Regions from separate parts of the Streptomyces sp. YIM S03343 genome, predicted to be linked through region 2. Evidence: riboswitches for the same ligand, from Rfam matches in the RefSeq annotation. Region 2 holds a riboswitch; the other holds the start of a gene.
The links. Region 2 has a riboswitch for glycine ahead of gcvP (aminomethyl-transferring glycine dehydrogenase). Riboswitches for the same ligand answer to the same signal wherever they lie in the genome.

Region 1: it holds a riboswitch for glycine, as region 2 does, so the genes downstream of both, gcvT (glycine cleavage system aminomethyltransferase GcvT) here and gcvP (aminomethyl-transferring glycine dehydrogenase) in region 2, are expected to answer to the same signal.

What each region holds. Positions count from the first base shown of each region.
Region 1 is NZ_JBPUKX010000001.1:2,852,190-2,861,980, forward strand. Features, by position in the region: gene ACSYGN_RS12025 (ABC transporter substrate-binding protein) at 1-54, opposite strand, end outside; gene ACSYGN_RS12030 (ABC transporter permease) at 111-1,109, opposite strand; gene ACSYGN_RS12035 (enhanced serine sensitivity protein SseB C-terminal domain-containing protein) at 2,015-2,812, opposite strand; gene ACSYGN_RS12040 (enhanced serine sensitivity protein SseB) at 3,083-3,877, opposite strand; gene ACSYGN_RS12045 (AAA family ATPase) at 4,024-4,707, opposite strand; glycine riboswitch at 5,232-5,341, shown strand; gene gcvT (glycine cleavage system aminomethyltransferase GcvT) at 5,552-6,712, shown strand; gene gcvH (glycine cleavage system protein GcvH) at 7,012-7,401, shown strand; gene ACSYGN_RS12060 (serine hydroxymethyltransferase) at 7,406-8,686, shown strand; gene ACSYGN_RS12065 (L-serine ammonia-lyase) at 8,884-9,791, shown strand, end outside.
Region 2 is NZ_JBPUKX010000001.1:7,750,942-7,760,732, forward strand. Features, by position in the region: gene ACSYGN_RS34220 (small basic family protein) at 1-63, shown strand, start outside; gene ACSYGN_RS34225 (DUF881 domain-containing protein) at 68-928, shown strand; gene ACSYGN_RS34230 (FHA domain-containing protein) at 1,059-1,937, shown strand; gene ftsR (transcriptional regulator FtsR) at 1,979-2,716, shown strand; gene ACSYGN_RS34240 (bifunctional nuclease family protein) at 2,806-3,279, shown strand; gene ACSYGN_RS34245 (MerR family transcriptional regulator) at 3,540-4,223, shown strand; gene ACSYGN_RS34250 (DNA polymerase IV) at 4,370-5,869, shown strand; gene ACSYGN_RS34255 (PRC-barrel domain-containing protein) at 6,296-6,667, opposite strand; glycine riboswitch at 6,807-6,901, shown strand; gene gcvP (aminomethyl-transferring glycine dehydrogenase) at 7,080-9,791, shown strand, end outside.

The DNA of each region.
Region 1 (9,791 bases), 4.9 Mb from region 2:
CAGCAGACTCGCACTTCCGATGGCCGCAATGGCGGCCAGCGCTGACCTTCGCATGATGGGCTGGTTCCCCTTCATTGTCGGAAACTTTGTCAGGCTCTCTGCGGCAGGCGTCAGCGGCTGCGCGGGTCGAGAGCATCACGGAGACCGTCGCCCAGCAGGTTGAACGCCAGGACGGTCACAAAAATGGCGAGGCCGGGCACGATCATGTACTGGGGGTCGACCTGGTAGTACGTGACCGCGTCCCGGAGCATGCCGCCCCAGGACGCCTGGGGCGGCTGGATGCCGACGCCGAGGAAGCTCAGGGAAGCCTCGAAGAGGATGTTGGTCGGGATCAGCAGCGTCGAGTAGACGATGATCGGACCGACCAGGTTGGGCATCAGCTCCCGGAACACGATGTACGGGCCCTTGGCGCCCATGCCCCGGGATGCGTCGATGAACTCACGCTCGCGCAGGGCCAGGGTCTGGCCGCGCACGATACGGCCCAGGTAGGGCCAGTTGAAGAAGCCGATGACGAAGATCAGCACGCTGAGGTGCAGCGGCAGCCCGTTGAGGCCGAACGCACCGCCCTGCAGGGTCGCGGAGATGGCGATCGCGAAGAGCAGCAGCGGGAAGGCCAGGAAGATGTCCATCAGACGGCTGATGAACGTGTCGGTGCGCCCGCCGTAGTAGCCGGCGACGACACCGAGGATGGCGCCGATCACGTTGGACAGCACCGTGGCGCCGAAGGCGACCACCAGTGACACCCAGGAGCCCTCCAGGATGCGGGTGGCGATGTCGCGGCCGAACTTCGGGTCGACGCCCAGCGGGTGCTCCAGGCTCATACCGCCCCAGCCGCTCTTGGGCAGCGAGGTGTCGGGGCTGATCAGGTCCTGGTGGAAGGCGTTCGGGTCCAGGCCGAACATGGACTGGATCGGGCGGGACAGGACCGCGAGCAGGATCAGCAGGATGACGATGACGCCGCCAACGACGGCAACTCTGTCCTTTTTGAACCGAGTCCAGGCGATCTGTCCAAGGGAACGGCCCTCGATCTGCCCCTTACCGGCACCCTCGAGGACAGCTTCTGGCTGTGCCTCGGCTGCCGCCCCGGTGGTCTCGATCGGTGCGGTCACTGTGACCAGACCCCTCTCGCCGGTGGTGACCGGCTGCGCCTGCCGCTCTGTGCGGGTTTGTCGTCTTACTTAGTCCACGGGGTCAGAGGACCCTATGTGCTTGAACCGGGAGTCTTCAGCGTGGTTGCGATCACCCGCCAGATCTGACGGAGAATGTATGCGCAACCGTGATGCACTGCTGGGGATTCCGTTATCCGAACGCTGGGTAGCGCGTACCGGATGTGGAGCAGTTGGCGACTCAACGGCAATTCGGCACGCTTCGGACACGTCACTGTGTCTACGTGCGTAGAGAAAGTGTTTGCTGAGTGAATCTTACGGCCGATTCGAAAAGGTATTGACCACCCCAGGGCTCCCACCGACGGCCGGACGGCGCGAAAAGGGGTTGCACCGGGACTGACCAGATCGTATAGCGGCAGCCCGCAGGCTCGGTCACGGGCGCGGTCCGAGGGAGGGCAGTGGCATGAAATCCGGCGGATACGCGTGCGCGATTATCGGAATGCAGAAGTCCCGTCAATACCCGTCTCACATTGCGGGCAATGGCCTTATCGAAGAAGGCGCGTCAATAGGACTCAGATGGGGATTCTGCCAGGTGAGGTGGGGGTTGGGGGCCACGTGAGGGCGCGGTGGGGGGCGAGCTGCGTCAACAGGTGCGGAGGGGGCCCGGCCCAACCCCGGAACCTTTCTACGGCGTGACGCATCTCCACGTTGCGCCGCTTCGGGCGGGCTTGACGGGTGGCGGCGGCGTCCTGTGTCCCTACGGCGTCCCGCCACACATCCCGACGGCGTCACGTGTCCCGAGGGCAAGGGCCCACCCCCGTGAGCTGTGCCTACGCGTCGGCCGCGAGGGAGCCGTAGGGGCGGCACAAAGCGCCCCGGAGGCGACCGAGCAAACAGAACAGGAGGGGTCAGTAACCGCCAGCCGGCGGGAACCCGTACCCCGTCCCCGCGGCGGCCCCCGCGCCCGCCCCGCCATGGGCCTCACGGTCATAGAACGGCCGGGCATTGGCGCGCAGCCACATCACCACCGGGTCGAAGTCGTCCGACATGGCCACCGTGGACACCGGCAGCCCGTCGGGCACGGCGCCGATGGACTGCTGCATCATCGCCCGCACGGAGTCGACCGAGGGCGGCGAGGTGTCGTAGACGTCGAGGCCGATGGCCAGGTAGGGCGCGCCGAGGGCGGGCTGTACCCAGGCGCGGCGCAGGGAGCGGAGGGCCGGGGTGCGGTGGGCGTTCTGGGTGAGGAGGGCGTAGAACTGAGGGATGGCGATGCCGGGTTCCGACAGCCGCAGGGGTCCGGCGGGCTGGCGGTCGAGGCCGGTGGCGATACGGCGGAGGTCGGGCCACGGGACGCCGACACCGCCCCCGGGGGCGTGCGGGTTGAGCCAGAGGCCGTAGTGGTCGGGGTAGAGGGTGCGGGCGACGTCGAGTCCGTCGACGACCTCGTACGACCGGCTCCAGCCGCTGGCCGACAGTTCCTGGGCGGAGGTGACGCAGGGCGCGTAGCCGTAGCCGCCGACCTCCATGGTGCCGTACTGGGCGTCCGGGGAGCCGGCCTGACCGTGCCACAGGAGCATCCAGACCTGGCCGGAGGAGGGGCTGGCGAGGGCGCGCAGGAGGGCCTCGTAGGCGTCGTAGCGCCCGGGCGTCACCTGGCGCACCATGTGCTCGACCTGTCCGGTCGCGGTGCCGCTCGCGCTCACCTGTACCGCCCCTCCACTAAGTTGCCCCGGATATGAAACCAGCTTAAGGGCCGGGCGCTCCGCTGAGAGTGCCGTGATGTGGCGTTGTCGTCTGTCGTTCGTCGTCTGCGGCGCCGTCGTGGCTGGTCGTTCCCCCGAGCTCTCAACTTCGTTCGAGTAGGGAGGTACCCCCGTCGCGGCGGAGCCGCATGTCGGTACAGCCCCGCGCCCCTTCAGGGCACTTCAGTCCCCGGAACTGCACAGTTGTCGGGCCGGGCGACGGCCCCCGCGCTACTGGCCGTACTGGTAGAAGGGGCGTACGTGTTGCTTCAGCCAGTCGCCGACGGGGTCCTGGGCCACGTCGAGGAGGACGAGGTTGACCGGCCAGGGGACGGCGACGCGGCCGAGGGCGCGGCCGAGGGCGTCGAGCGGGAGTTCCCGCAGTTCGCCCTCCCACTGGGTGAGTTCGACGCCGATGAACATGACGGGGTCGGCGGTCTCGATGACGGCGAGGCAGCGCCGGGCGCTGAGGACGACGCCCGTGGCGCCGAACTCGGCGGATGCGGCGGCGAGGAACTCGACCGGGTCGTCCTGCCAGTCGGGTTCGAAGAGACGGACACGGCCGCCGCCGGTCGGTCCGTCGAGTTCGGTACGGCCGCTGCGGGCGACCTCGGCGACGGCGGCCGGGGGCAGGGGCACACCGACGACGCCGTCCGGGTTGAGGGCGAGGCCGATCTGGGCGGGCAGCCCGCGGGCGAACTCGGTGGCGGGCGCGACGGTGAACGACATATGGGAGCCGACGACCTGGCGGAACTGCTCCTCCGAGCTGAACACCGGGACGTACGCCTGGCCGGCGATCTCCATGGTGGGCAGGTCGAGGGGGCCGCTCTGCGGGCCGCCGCCGTTGGGCAGGGGCACCCAGAGGAAGCTGCGGCCGAGGACCTCGACGACACGGCCGGCGGCCGAGGGTACGCCGAGGGAGGCGGAGAGCACCTCCTCCAGTTCGTTGCCGGGCCAACCGCCGTGCGGATGGGGGTGTGTCTGCGCCGGGTAGTCCGCGGGAAAGTCCGCCGCCGGGAAGTCCATCTGTTCTACCGCCTGCTGGGGTCCACTGCTGTGGCTGAAAGGCTAGCGGGTGCCGGGCCCGGGTCCGGCCGGGTCGGTCCGTTCACCCCACTCACCCCATTCATCCCGCGACGGTCACCCGCCTCATCCCGCGAAGGTCACCCGCCTCATCCCGCGAAGGTCACCCGTCGCAGCGCGTCCACCGCGTCCCGGTCGAGGAGCACCGCCGCGCCGCAGCCCTCGGGCAGGTCACCGCGTTCCACGGCGTGCAGCAGCCGGGCGGTGGCGCGCCGGTGGCGCAGGAAGGCGTAGCGCGAGACGCCCCGGCCGCGGTCGAGCTGGCCCTGGAGGGCGGTGTCCGGGGTGACGTCGAGGAGCAGCAGATGCAGGGTGCCGCCCCGGCGCCGGGCCTCGCGGGCCAGCCAGCCGCGGACCCAGGCCTGGCTGCCGCAGTCGTGCACCACGACACCTCGGCCGGTGCGCAGGGCGCTGCGCAGTCCGGCGTAGTGGGCGAGACGGACCACAGGGCGGTAGAGGGCGTACGGGAGGCAGCGGGGCAGGCGGTCCGCCCAGCGGTCGCGGGTGTCCTGGGAGTCGACGCGTGTGCCGCGGACCGCGCGGTGCATGAGGGTGGACTTGCCGCTGCCGGGCAGGCCGGTGACGACGACGAGGTCACGGGGGCCGAAGACCAGGCCGTGCGGGCTGTGTCCGGCGCGTTCGCGCAGGTCGCGGACGACCGGCTCGGGGCGCTCGGCGCGGCGCTCGCGGGCGGGGGCGGTGGGCTGTCCCGACAGGGCGACCCCCGTGGTCGTGGCGTATGCGGTCGTCGTCCTTTTCACTGTGGTCTTCACTTACTCGTCCTCCCCTGGACTTCCCTCGGGCCTCTCCCGGGCTTCCCTCGGATGTCCCTCGGGCCTTCCTCGGGCCTTCGCGTACTCCCTTGAGCGTTCCCTGGTTCCCCCCTGGTTGTTCCTTGGGTTCCCCTTGGGTCCCGACGGCGTTGTGCCCCTCGACTGTAAAGAGAAGGTAATCCACAGAGTTCCGCGGCCGGTCCGTAAGGAGCAACAGACGGGTCACAGATGTCGACACACCCTCGCCGCGCATTCCGGCGTCAGCAGCAACACGGCGCTTTACAGGTGTCACCCCCACCATCACCCCGGCATTCAATGCCCGCCGCCGCCGATTGCCTTGCATTGCGACGTCAGTAGCGTCAATCCGGTTCGCAAATGACGGCCCCCTCTCGGCCCACTCTTATCCGGCCATCGCGGGGCGCCGTTTTCCGGCCGCCGCCGGAGCCGATTCCGCTCCCGCGCCCGCCCTGCCGTCCCCCCGGGACGCGTGCGATGATGTCCGCGCCAACTGCATACCGGCCGCTTGAATCCGCGCGGGAGAGTTCCCTGCGGCGCTCGGACAGAGCGCTCCGGGGACGCCGAAGGAGCAAGTCCCTCCCTTGAATCTCTCAGGCCCCGATACCGCGCGGGCGAGGCACATCTGAAAAGCGGGCCGCCGCCGCGGTACTCCGGTACTCCGGCTCCGGCGGCCCCACCCAAGGTGCAAACCGTGGCATGGGCGACCCCCGTGGGGAGCGCCCACGAGTCACGGCGAACCTCTCAGGTTCCGATGACAGATGGGGAGGACGAGGACCGACCCCCGCCCTTGTCATGTCTTGCTTCGCCTTGCCTTTGGAGACGACCGATGAGCAGCACCGACCCTGCCCTGTCCCCTGCCGCCTTTCCCGCCGCCCCCGCGGCTCCGCGCCGTACCGCGCTGGACGCCCTGCACCGCTCGCTCGGCGCGACGATGACCGACTTCGCCGGCTGGGACATGCCGCTGCGCTACGGCTCCGAGCGCGACGAGCACAACGCCGTACGCACCCGGGCCGGACTGTTCGACCTCTCCCACATGGGTGAGATCACGGTGACCGGCACGCAGGCCGGCGCCCTGCTGAACCACGCGCTGGTCGGCGACCTCGCCGCGCTGGCCGTGGGCCGGGCCCGCTACACGATGATCTGCCGGGCCGACGGCGGCATCCTCGACGACCTGATCGTCTACCGGCTCGCCGAGACCGAGTACATGGTGGTCGCCAACGCGTCCAACGCCCAGGTGGTGCTGGACGCGCTGACCGAGCGCTCCACGGGCTTCGACGCCGAGGTGCGCGACGACCGCGACAACTACGCCCTCCTCGCCGTCCAGGGCCCCGAGTCCCCCGGCATCATGAAGTCCCTGACCGACGCCGACCTCGACGGGCTGAAGTACTACGCCGGACTCCCCGGCACCGTCGCCGGTGTCCCGGCACTGATCGCGCGCACCGGGTACACCGGCGAGGACGGCTTCGAACTGTTCGTCGCCCCGGCCGACGCCGTGAAGTTGTGGAAGGCGCTGACCGAGGCGGGCGCGTCGGCCGGTCTGGTCCCGTGCGGTCTCTCCTGCCGTGACACGCTGCGCCTGGAGGCGGGCATGCCGCTGTACGGGCACGAGCTGTCCACCGCGCTCACGCCGTTCGACGCCGGGCTCGGCCGGGTGGTGAAGTTCGGCAAGGAGGGCGCTTTCGTGGGGCGCGAGGCGCTGCTGGCCGCCGCCGAGCGCGCCACCGCGAGCCCGCCGCGCGTCCTGGTCGGCCTGGTCGCCGAGGGCCGCCGGGTGCCGCGCGCCGGGTACCCGGTGGTCGCCGGGGGCGAGGTGATCGGCGAGGTCACCTCCGGGGCGCCGTCCCCGACGCTGGGCAGGCCGATCGCGATGGCCTACGTCGACGCCGCGCACTCGGCGCCGGGCACGGCGGGGGTCGGGGTGGACATCCGCGGCAGCCATGAGCCGTACGAGGTCGTGGCGCTGCCGTTCTACCGGCGCCAGAAGTAGCGATCGGCCTGAGCCGTCTCCACGAGCCTTCTCCGCGAGCCGTCTCCCCGGGGCGCGCCCACCGCGCCCCGGCGGCCCGGGCACAGCCCGCACGGTCGCCTCGATCACTGCTGCCACCACAGTCACCTCTGCCGCCGCAGGCACAGCGGTCACAGCAGGGTCACCACCGGTCACAGTGGTCAGGGTGGTCAGGGTGGTCAGGGTGGTCAGGATGGTCAGGATGGTCGCAGTTATGCCCATCATCGTCTCTGCCGTCACCACGGTCACCGCAGTCCTTCGCGTACAGGAGAATTCACGTCATGAGCAACAACCCCCAGCAGTTCCGCTACAGCAAGGAACACGAGTGGCTGTCGGCCGCCCAGGACGGCGTGTCGACGGTCGGCATCACCGAGCACGCGGCCAACGCCCTCGGTGACGTGGTGTACGTCCAGCTCCCGGCGGTCGGCGACACGGTGACCGCGGGCGAGCCCTGCGGCGAGCTGGAGTCGACGAAGTCGGTGTCCGAGCTGTACGCCCCGGTCACCGGTGAGATCACCGCGGTCAACGAGGACGTGGTGGACGACCCCTCGCTGGTGAACTCCGAACCCTTCGAGGGCGGCTGGCTGTTCAGGGTGCGTGCCGCGTCGGCGCCGGAGGACCTGTTCTCCGCCGACGAGTACACCGCCTACACCGCCGGCGAGGAGTCGTAGCCGCATGTCCGTCCTGAACACGCCGCTGCACGAGCTCGACCCGGAGGTCGCCGCCGCGGTCGACGCCGAGCTGGAGCGCCAGCAGTCCACCCTGGAGATGATCGCCTCCGAGAACTTCGCCCCGCTCGCGGTGATGGAGGCGCAGGGCTCGGTCCTCACCAACAAGTACGCCGAGGGCTACCCCGGACGCCGCTACTACGGCGGCTGCGAGCACGTCGACGTCGCCGAGCAGATCGCCATCGACCGGCTGAAGGAGCTGTTCGGCGCCGAGTACGCCAACGTCCAGCCGCACTCGGGCGCCTCCGCCAACCAGGCGGCCCTGTTCGCGCTGGCCCAGCCCGGCGACACGATCCTGGGCCTGGACCTGGCGCACGGCGGCCACCTCACCCACGGGATGCGGCTGAACTTCTCCGGCAAGCAGTTCGACGTCGTCGCCTACCACGTCGATCCCGGCACCGGTCTGGTCAACATGGCGGAGGTCGAGCAGCTCGCCAAGGAGCACCGGCCGAAGGTGATCATCGCGGGCTGGTCGGCGTACCCGCGGCAGCTCGACTTCGCGGAGTTCCGCCGGATAGCCGACGAGGCCGGGGCGTATCTGTGGGTGGACATGGCGCACTTCGCCGGTCTGGTCGCGGCGGGCCTGCACCCGAACCCGGTCGAGTACGCCGATGTCGTCACCTCCACCACGCACAAGACGCTGGGCGGCCCGCGCGGCGGCATCATCCTCGCGAAGAAGGATTTCGCGAAGAAGCTGAACTCGTCCGTGTTCCCGGGCTTCCAGGGCGGCCCGCTGGAGCATGTGATCGCGGCCAAGGCGGTGTCCTTCAAGGTCGCCGCCTCTCAGGAGTTCAAGGAGCGCCAGCACCGCACGCTGGAGGGCGCGCGGATCCTCGCCGAACGGCTCACCGCGCCGGACGCCCGGGCGGCCGGGGTGAACGTGCTGTCCGGTGGCACCGACGTCCATCTGATCCTGGTCGACCTGCGTGAGTCCGAGCTGGACGGGCAGCAGGCCGAGGACCGGCTCCACGAGGTCGGCATCACCGTCAACCGCAACGCGGTGCCGGACGACCCGCGCCCGCCGATGGTCACGTCGGGCCTGCGCATCGGCACCCCGGCACTGGCCACCCGCGGCTTCACGGCGGAGGACTTCGCCGAGGTCGCGGACGTGATCGCCGAGGCGCTGAAGGCTCCGTCCCCGTTCGGGGCGGACGACGCGGCGGCCCTGCGTGCCCGGGTGACGGCGCTGACCGAGAAGCACCCGCTGTACCCGGAGCTGGGCAAGTAGTCACCCCCGGTTCAACCGCTTTCAAGCGGCACCGCGCACACTGGACACAGCAAGCCTCCTGTGAGCGCGGTGCCGCTCCCTTGATTTCCCGATGTCCCGACGTCCAGATCCCCTGAGTACCTGAGTACCTGATCCACTTGACCCGTATGCGCACCCTCACCCGCATCACCACCCCCCTTCCCGCCCGGAGGAGTCCCGTGGCCATCTCGGTCTTCGACCTGTTCTCGGTCGGTATCGGCCCGTCCAGCTCCCACACGGTGGGCCCGATGCGCGCGGCGCGCATGTTCGCCCGCCGGCTGCGCAACGAGGGGCTGCTGGAGCCGGTGGCCTCGCTGCGCGCGGAGCTGTACGGCTCGCTGGGCGCGACCGGTCACGGGCACGGCACGCCCAAGGCGGTGCTGCTCGGTCTGGAGGGCGTCTCCCCGCGCACGGTCGACGTCGACACGGCCGACGACCGGGTGGAGGCGATCCGGTCGACGGGCCGGATCCGTCTCCTCGGCGACCACGAGATCGCCTTCTCCTGCGACGACGACCTCGTCCTGCACCGCCGCAAGACGCTCCCCTACCACGCGAACGGCATGTCCCTGCGGGCGTACGACGCCTCGGGCGCGGAGCTGCTGGCGAAGACGTACTACTCGGTGGGCGGCGGCTTCGTGGTGGACGAGAACGCGGTGGGCGCCGACCGCATCGTGCTGGACGACGCGGTCCTGAAGTACCCCTTCCGCACCGGTGACGAACTGCTGCGCCGCACCTGGGAGACCGGTCTGTCGATCTCCTCGCTGATGCTGGAGAACGAGCGCGCCTGGCGCACCGAGGAGGAGATCCGCGCGGGCCTGCTGGAGATCTGGCGGGTGATGCGGGAGTGCGTGGCGCGCGGGCTGTCCCGGGAGGGCATCCTGCCGGGCGGGCTGAAGGTGCGCCGCCGTGCGGCGATGACGGCACGTCAACTCCGCGCGGAGGGCGACGCGCTGGCCCGCTCGATGGAGTGGATCACGCTGTACGCGATGGCGGTGAACGAGGAGAACGCGGCGGGCGGCCGGGTGGTCACCGCCCCCACCAACGGCGCGGCCGGGATCATCCCGGCGGTGCTGCATTACTACATCAA
Region 2 (9,791 bases):
GTGCTCGGTATACGGATCTTCTCCAATGCCGCGGCGATCCGGCGGCACGTGTTCCGGGCGTGAGACGATGACTGAACGCCAGGAGATGCCTGAGAACAGGCTGAGCAAGGAACTGCCCGAAGAGGTGCCCGTGACGGCACCCGGGCCGCAGCCGGCCGACCGGCCCGCGGCCGGAGAGTCGTTCATACCTGCCGCCGCCCCGGCGCTGACCGGCCGTCAGCGGCTGGTGCAGGGGCTGTGGCCGCCCCGGGTCACCCGGGCCCAACTCATCGTCGCCCTCCTGCTGTTCGGCCTCGGCTTCGGCCTGGCCGTCCAGGTCGCCTCGAACAGCGACAGCGACAGCGCCCTGCGCGGCGCACGCCAGGAGGATCTTGTTCGCATCCTCGATGAACTCGACGACCGCACTCAGCGTCTTGAGGACGAGAAGCAGGGTCTCGAGAAGCAGCGGGACGAGCTGGCGAACAGCTCGGACCAGGCCGAGGAGGCCCGCAGACAGACGGTTGAGAAAGAGAGACAACTCGGCATCCTCGCGGGCACCGTGGCCGCGCAGGGGCCCGGCATCACGATGACCATCGACGACACGAAGGGGACGGTCGAGGCGGACATGTTGCTCGACGCGATCCAGGAGTTGCGCGCGGCCGGCGCGGAGGCGATCCAAGTGAACGGCGTCCGCGTCGTCGCGAACACCTATGTCACGGATTCCGGCAAGAGTGTCGACGTCGACGGGAACAAGATCAACGCGCCCTATCGTTTCAAGGTCATCGGCAAGCCGCAGGACCTGGAGCCGGCGCTCAACATCCCCGGAGGCGTGGTGCAGACTCTTGAGAAGGAGCAGGCCACCGTGACCGTCGAGAGGTCGGGCAAGATCGTCGTTGATGCCTTGCGGGCTGCGAAGCAGCCTGACTACGCTCGGTCGTCCTCCCGGTGAACCGGGGGTGCATGAGGGGCGTCGTGCCGGGGCATGAGGTTGCCCGGGGTCGGCGCACCGAAGAGGGGCCGCGTGGTGGAAACTGTCTGGTGGACATGGACGTTGTAAGAGTGTCCGGGTCGGCCGGTGTATGCAATCAGGGTTCGTCCTGCCCCACGGGCGGGTCTGTTTCGGTCAAGGGGAATCGCCCGTGAAGTTGTTTGCGAAGTTGTTCGGCAAGAGCGCGCGAGAAGGCAGCGACAACGCGACTGCTCGTCATCGTGCCCAGCCCCAGGCGGAGGGCCAGCGTCCGCTGTTCCGGGACCAGGTGGCTGGTCCGGGTGATGACATTTCCCGAGGTCAGGGCGCGTCGTCTGTTGACCCTGCCCAGTCCGGCGGCATAGGTTTCGGGCAACCGTCAACCTCAAGTACGGGTGGAGGGTTTGCAGCCGGCCCGTACGCGTCCAATGCCCCGGCGGGGCAGGAGGATCCGTCCATGTCGTTGGTGTGTACGAGGTGCGGCAACCGCAATGCGGACCATGCCCGCTTCTGCTCCAACTGCGGTGCCCCGCTGCGCCCCGGCGCAGTGGCGGAGCGCGCGTCCGAGACGACCTCGACGATCTCCATCTCCGGCATCGAGGCGTACGACGCCGAGACCACCGGTCAGACGCAGATGCCGACGCTGTCGCCCGAGGCCCAGGCGGCCGTCGACGCGCTGCCGTTCGGCTCGGCCCTGCTGGTGGTGCGCCGCGGCCCCAACTCGGGCAGCCGCTTCCTGCTGGATGGCGAGCTGACCACGGCGGGGCGTCACCCGCAGAGCGACATCTTCCTGGACGACGTGACGGTCTCGCGTCGGCATGTGGAGTTCCGGCGCAGTCCCGACGGCGCGTTCTCGGTGGCCGACGTGGGCAGTCTCAACGGCACCTACGTCAACCGCGAGCGGATCGACGAGGTCGCTCTGTCGAACGGTGACGAGGTGCAGATCGGCAAGTACCGGCTGGTCTTCTACGCGAGCCGGCCGGGCTTCTGACCTCCTCCGGACGCCCTCCGGAGTACCCCCAGGGAAGGTCCATGCTTCAAACACCGAGCGGCGGTGCCGGGCACGGTACCGCCGCCACGGACAATGGGCTGATGAGCATCGGCGCGGTGCTGACCGCGCTGCGCGCCGAGTTTCCCGAAGTCACCATCTCCAAGATCCGGTTCCTGGAGTCCGAAGGGCTCATCGAGCCGCGCCGTACTCCGTCCGGCTACCGCAAGTTCAGCGCACAGGACGTCGAACGGCTCGGGCATGTGCTGAGGATGCAGCGGGACCACTATCTCCCGCTCAAGGTGATCCGCGAGCACCTGGACGCCATGGAGCGCGGCGAGGCCGTACAGCTGCCGTTGGTGGGCAGACAGCGCGACGGCGGGTCCGGCCCGCCGACCGTGGAGGAGCCGACGGCGGTGCGGATCGGGCGGGACGCACTGCTCGCCGCCGCCGGGATCGACGAGCACGTCCTGAAGGAGTGGGAGTCGTACGGCCTCATCGCCCCGCTGCCGGACGGGGTGTACGACGCCGAGGCGGTCACCGTCGCCTCGCTGGTGGCCGAGCTGGGCCGGTTCGGGATCGAGCCGCGTCATCTGAGGGTGATGAAGGCGGCCGCCGACCGTGAGGCGGGCCTGGTCGACCAGGTGGTGGCCCCGCTCAGGCGCCACCGCAATCCCCAGACCAGGGCCCATGCCGAGGCCCGTGCGAAGGAACTGGCCTCGCTCACCGTGAAGCTGCATACGGCCCTGGTGCAGACCGCGCTGGGCGTCCGGCTGCCCTGAGGCGGGCCGTCACCCGGGAGGGGAGCGGATCGGCCACCTGTTCCCGGCCCGACTACCCAAACGTCCCGGGCACGGCCTAGGGTTGCTGTGTGAACGAGCTCGATGTCGTAGGTGTCCGGGTCGAAATGCCCTCCAACCAACCGATCGTGCTCCTGCGCGAAGTGGGAGGCGACCGCTACCTCCCCATCTGGATCGGTCCGGGGGAGGCGACCGCGATCGCCTTCGCCCAGCAGGGCATGGCGCCCGCCCGGCCGCTGACCCACGACCTGTTCAAGGACGTGCTGGAGGCCGTGGGCCAGGAGCTCACCGAGGTTCGCATCACCGACCTGCGTGAGGGCGTCTTCTACGCCGAGCTGGTTTTCGCGAGCGGGGTGGAGGTGAGCGCGCGTCCGTCGGACGCCATAGCGCTGGCCCTGCGCACCGGGACGCCGATCTACGGCAGCGACACGGTGCTCGACGACGCCGGGATCGCGATTCCCGACGAGCAGGAGGACGAGGTCGAGAAGTTCCGCGAGTTCCTCGACCAGATCTCGCCTGAGGACTTCGGCACCAGCAGCCAGTGAGCCACCGGTACCCGGCCTGACTTGCGGTCCGTGTCGGCTCGGCAGACGCTTGGTCACCACGGGGTTTGCGGCCTGTGCCGATGTCGGATGAGATACTCGTGCGACTGACCGCGAGCACATTCGGCTAGCCTTTCCCCGCGGCGGGGTGCGGGAAACCACTCGTAGGGTGATTATCACTCGGCGTGCCGAGTGTGGCGATCGTTGACGCACCCCTGGTGACTGCCTACCGTCGAGAAGGCAGGTCGAGGACGGAGGTCGGCGTGAGAAGCAGCGGCGGCGGTGCGGCTGGGGGCGTCCCCGGAGCCAGTTACGGGGGGAGCGGTCCGTGCCCTTCCCCCAGCTCGCAGCTCCGACCGGGCGTGGGATACGCCCAGCCGGGCGGCGCGGCCGGTCACGTCCAGCAGCGGCCGGCAGCCGTGCCGAACGGCGGAGGGGCGACGGCCATGGCGTCCGAGCAGATCGGCTACCGCGGTCCTACGGCGTGCGCCGCCGCGGGGATCACCTACCGGCAACTGGACTACTGGGCGCGCACCGGGCTCGTCGAGCCGAGCGTGCGTCCCGCCTACGGCTCGGGCACCCAGCGCCTGTACAGCTTCCGGGACGTCGTCGTCCTGAAGATCGTGAAGCGTTTTCTGGACACGGGCGTCTCGTTGCAGAACATCCGTGCGGCCGTGCGGCACCTCAGAGAATGCGATGCGCGTGACCTGGAGTGCATGACGCTGATGTGCGACGGTGCCACCGTGTACGAGTGCACCTCGCCCGACGAGGTGCACGCCCTGCTCCAGGGCGGCCAGGGCATTTTCGGGATCGCCGTCGGAGTGGTGTGGCGGGACGTGGAGAACGCTCTCTCTCAGCTGCACGGCGAGCGCATCGACACGGGCGAGACCCTGATCGGGCCGAACCCGGCGGACGAACTGGCGCGGCGCCGCAACCGGGCGGTCTGAGCACGCGGCAGCGGTCGTCACACGGCCCTCAGCGCGTCGCCGACAGGAGCGTCCGGCCCGGTCACTGACCCGGCTGACGGCGTTCTCGTGGCCGACGGGAGGGGCTCGGCGGGGCATTGTCAGTGGCGTAGGGCAGCATCGGAGATGTGAGAGCCGCGCCCACCATCCTGCATCTCGACATGGATGCCTTCTTCGCCTCCGCGGAGCAGGCGTCCAAGCCGAGCCTGCGCGGGAAGGCCGTCGTCGTGGGCGGGCTCGGGCCCCGTGGCGTGGTCGCCACAGCCTCGTACGAGGCACGGGTCTTCGGGGTGCACTCGGCGATGCCCATGGCCCAGGCGCGCCGGCTCGCCCCGAACGCCGCCTATCTGGTGCCCCGCTTCGGCCTCTACCGGGCCATCAGCGGCCAGGTGATGGAGCTGCTGCACTCCCTGTCGCCGCTGGTGGAGCCGCTGAGCCTGGACGAGGCGTTCGTGGACCTGGAGGCCGGGGGAGTGGCCTGGGACGCCGAGTCGGCCCACCTGACCGGGGCGAGGCTGCGCGCCGACATCCGGGCGGTCACGGGCCTGACGGGGTCGGTCGGCCTCGCCGCCTCCAAGATGCTCGCCAAGATCGCCTCCGAGCAGGCCAAGCCCGACGGCCTCGTACTGATCGAGCCGGGCACCGAGCGCGCCCTGCTCGGTCCCATGCCGGTGCGGACCCTGCCGGGGGTCGGCCCGGCCACGGGCGACCACCTGCGGCGGGCCGGGATCACCACCGTCGAGGAGATCGCCGAGGCGGGCGAGGACGAGCTGGTACGGCTGCTGGGCAAGGCCCACGGGCACGCACTGCATGCCATGGCGCTGGCGCACGACGAGCGGCCCGTGGTGGCCGAGCGGGAGACCAAGTCGGTGTCGGTGGAGGACACGTACGACGTGGACATCCACGACCGCGTACGGGTCGGCACGGAGGTGCGGAGGCTGGCCGACCGCTGTGTTCGGAGACTGCGCGCCTCCGGCCTGTCCGGGCGCACGATCGTACTGAAGGTGAGGCGATACGACTTTTCCACCCTGACCCGCTCCGAGACACTGCGCGGGCCCACCGACGACCCGGCGGTCGTGCGCGAGGCCGCCGCACGGCTGCTGGACTCCGTGGACACGACGGGCGGGGTCCGGCTGCTCGGGGTGGGCGTCAGCGGGCTCGCCGACTACACCCAGGAGGACCTCTTCGCCCAGGCCGCCGAGGCGGCGGAGGACACCGCTGCGGAGGAGGAGACCACCGACCGGGCGGCGGAGGCACGGCCCTCGCCAGAGCCGGGGGAGCGGCGCTGGCCCGCGGGACACGACGTGCGCCACACCGAGTACGGGCACGGATGGGTACAGGGCAGCGGCCTCGGACGGGTCACCGTACGGTTCGAGACCCCCGCCTCGGAACCCGGCAGGGTACGGACTTTCCGGGTCGAGGACCCGGACCTGGAGCCGGCGGATCCGCTGCCGCTGGTGACACGAAGACCCGGGCAGGACCCCACGGCATCGGTGCGGGGTCCTGCCGCGGCGGACGACAGCCCCGCCGATTCCGGGGAAACCCATGCACTTTCGGGAGCGAGGCCCACCGCTCATCGAGGGAACGGCTCCGGTACGGCACACCCGGCCACAGGCTCCCGCTCCTAGGGTGTGTCTGACAATTCGCGTCGGATCAGCGCGTGGCGTCTGGTGCGGTGCATCGCAAGGAGGAGGATCGCCCGCGTACTGGACGTACTCGGGTGATCCGACAACGCGGCGAGGTGCCGTGCCAGGCGTCGCGCGCCCGGCGGGAATGGTCAGACACGCCCTAGGGCGTGTTTCGAAAGTCCCGCCTGCCCTGCGACGCCTGGCACGCACGCTCGCTGTGTTGTCGGGATCGCCCACGTACGCCCAGTACGAGGGCGACCCTCCGCCTTGCGATCGCACGCACCAGACGCCGCAGGGCCCGCCCTTCGGGCGGCCGGCGCTACTTTCGAAACACGCCCTAGTAGGGCCTGTCCGGCGGATCGAGTCGGAAGAAACCGACGGTACCCATCGCCCCCCGTGTCTCCGGCATGATCCGCCGGACAGGCCCTACGCGTCCTCCTGCCCCGCGAGTCTGCCGAAGTCGTGGTCGGGGACCGGTGGAGCAGGGGTCACATCGAGGCCGTAGTGGTGGTAGAGCTGGAGTTCCTGTTCCGGGGAGAGATGACGGCCGACGCCGAAATCGGGCGCGTCCTTGATCAGGCTGCGGTCGAAGGGGACGTGGAGGGTGCCTTCGACCAGTTCGCTGGGCTCCAGAGGGACGAAAGCGTCCCGGGAGAACAGGCCGGTGCGTATGGCGGCCCATTCCGGCACGCCCGTCGCGTCGTCGAGGTACACCTCGTCCACAGTGCCGATCTTGGTGCCGCTGCGGTCGAACGCCCTGCGGCCGATCAGGCTGCGCGGATCGATGTCGGTTCGCACGGTCCCTCCACTTGGTCGCATGGGTCGCATGGGCAGCAACTCATTCGCGGTCACTACATCACTACAAAAGGCCACATCCGGGGCGGCGGCCACTCGAAGTACCCTCCGCGGGCCCCGCTGGTACGCTGACAGCGGCTGCTGACCCCGTGCGGGAGAGTCCTCCGGAGTCACCGGGGGCGCCGAAGGAGCAAATCCTCCCCGGAATCTCTCAGGCCCACGTACCGTGCGGACGAGGTCACTCTGGAAAGCAGGGCGGGTGCCGACGGGCCTCCGCTCTCACCGACGGTGAAAACCGGGAGCGCTCGGGCGGCCCGGTGAAGCTCTCAGGTTGAGATGACAGAGGGGGAGGCCGTCCGGGGACCCATGCCTGTGGTACCCCCCGAAGGTCGCGTCAGACCAGGAGGCCTCCGCAATGACCGCCCACCGCATCCCGCTCTCCGAGCTCGAACAGGGCATCCCCTTCGAACAGCGCCACATCGGTCCCGGCCACGAGGCACGGGCCAAGATGCTCGCGCAGGTCGGCTACGCCTCGCTGGACGAGCTCACCGCCGCCGCCGTACCCGACGTGATCAAGAGCACCGCCGTGCTCGATCTGCCGTCCGCCCGCACCGAGGCCGAGGTGCTGGCCGAGCTGCGCGCGCTGGCCGACCGCAACCAGGTCCTCGACTCGATGATCGGACTCGGGTACTACGGCACATTCACCCCGCCGGTGATCCTGCGCAACGTCATGGAAAACCCGGCCTGGTACACCGCGTACACGCCCTACCAGCCGGAGATCTCGCAGGGCCGCCTGGAGGCGCTGCTGAACTTCCAGACCATGGTCGCCGATCTCACCGGACTGCCGACCTCCGGTGCCTCCCTCCTCGACGAGGGCACCGCCGCCGCCGAGGCCATGGCGCTGTCGCGCCGCATGGGCAAGAACAAGAAGGGCCTCTTCCTGGTCGACGCGGACGCCCTTCCGCAGACCATCGCCGTGATCGAGACGCGCGCGGAGCCGACGGGCGTCGACGTCGTCGTCGCGGACCTCACCGACGGCATCCCGGCCGCCGTCGCCGGACGTGAGATCAACGGCGTGCTGATCCAGTACCCCGGCGCCTCCGGGGCCGTACGCGACATCAGGCCCGTCGTCGAGCAGGCGCACGAGCTGGGCGCCGTGGTGACGGTCGCCGCCGACCTGCTCGCCCTGACGCTGCTGAAGCCGCCCGGCGAACTCGGCGCGGACATCGCCGTCGGCACGACCCAGCGTTTCGGCGTGCCGATGGGCTTCGGCGGGCCGCATGCCGGCTACATGGCGGTGCGTGAGACCTACGCACGCAGCCTGCCCGGCCGCCTGGTCGGCGTCTCCGTGGACGCCGACGGTCACAAGGCCTACCGACTCGCCCTCCAGACCCGCGAGCAGCACATCCGCCGCGAGAAGGCGACCAGCAACATCTGCACCGCCCAGGTGCTGCTCGCCGTGATGGCCGGCATGTACGCCGTCTACCACGGGCCGGAAGGACTGACGGGCATCGCCCGGCGCACTCATCGCTACGCCACGATCCTCGCGGCCGGACTCGAGGCGGCCGGGATCGAGATCGTCCACGGCGCCTACTTCGACACCCTCACCGCCCGGACCGAGGGCCGCGCGGCCGAGATCGTCGCCGCCGCACGGGAACGCGGGGTCAACCTGCACCTCGTCGACGCCGACCACGTCTCCCTGTCCTGCGACGAGACCACCACCCGCGCCCAGCTGGGCGCCGTATGGGCGGCGTTCGGCGTCACGGACGACATCGAGGCACTGGACACGACCGCGCAGGACACGCTTCCGCAGGCGCTGCTGCGCACCGACGCCTTCCTCTCCCACCCCGTCTTCCATCAGTACCGGTCCGAGACCGCCATGCTGCGCTACCTGCGCAGGCTCGCCGACCGCGACTACGCGCTCGACCGCGGCATGATCCCGCTCGGCTCCTGCACCATGAAGCTCAACGCGACCACCGAGATGGAGCCCGTCACCTGGCCCGAGTTCGGCGCTCTGCATCCGTTCGCCCCAGCCGAGCAGGCCGGCGGTTACCTCACGCTCATCCAGGAGCTGGAGGAACGCCTCGCCGAGGTCACGGGCTACGACAAGGTGTCCCTTCAGCCCAACGCAGGGTCGCAGGGCGAGCTGTCCGGCCTGCTCGCCGTACGCGGCTACCACCGCGCCAACGGCGACGAGCGGCGCACCGTCTGCCTCATCCCGTCCTCCGCGCACGGCACCAACGCCGCCAGCGCCGTGATGGCGGGCATGAAGGTCGTCGTGGTGAAGACCGCCGAGGACGGCGGGATCGACGTCGCGGACCTCCGCGCCAAGATCGAGCAGCACCGCGACGAACTCGCCGTACTCATGATCACCTATCCGTCGACGCACGGTGTGTTCGAGGAACACGTCGCCGACATCTGCGCGCAGGTCCACGAGGCGGGCGGCCAGGTGTACGTCGACGGCGCCAACCTCAACGCCCTGGTGGGCCTGGCCAGGCCCGGCCACTTCGGCGGCGACGTCTCCCACCTCAACCTGCACAAGACCTTCTGCATCCCGCACGGCGGCGGCGGTCCCGGCGTCGGCCCGATCGGTGTGCGCGCACACCTCGCGCCGTACCTGCCCAACCACCCGCTGCAGCCCGCCGCGGGCCCGGAGACGGGTGTCGGACCGGTCTCGGCGGCCCCGTGGGGCTCCGCGGGCATCCTGCCGATCTCCTGGGCGTACATCCGTCTCATGGGGGGCGAGGGCCTCAGGCGTGCCACCCAGATGGCGGTGCTCTCCGCCAACTACATCGCCAAGCGCCTCGAACCGCACTACCCGGTGCTCTACACCGGCCCCGGCGGCCTGGTCGCCCACGAGTGCATCATCGACCTGCGGCCGCTCACCAAGGCGACCGGGGTGACCGTGGACGACGTGGCCAAGCGCCTGATCGACTACGGCTTCCACGCGCCGACGATGTCGTTCCCGGTGGCCGGCACGCTGATGATCGAGCCGACCGAGTCCGAGGACCTTGGCGAGCTCGACCGGTTCTGCGAGGCGATGATCGCCATTCGACGGGAGATCGAGAAGACCGCCTCCGGCGCGTGGCCCGCCGACGACAACCCGCTGCGCGGCGCCCCGCACACC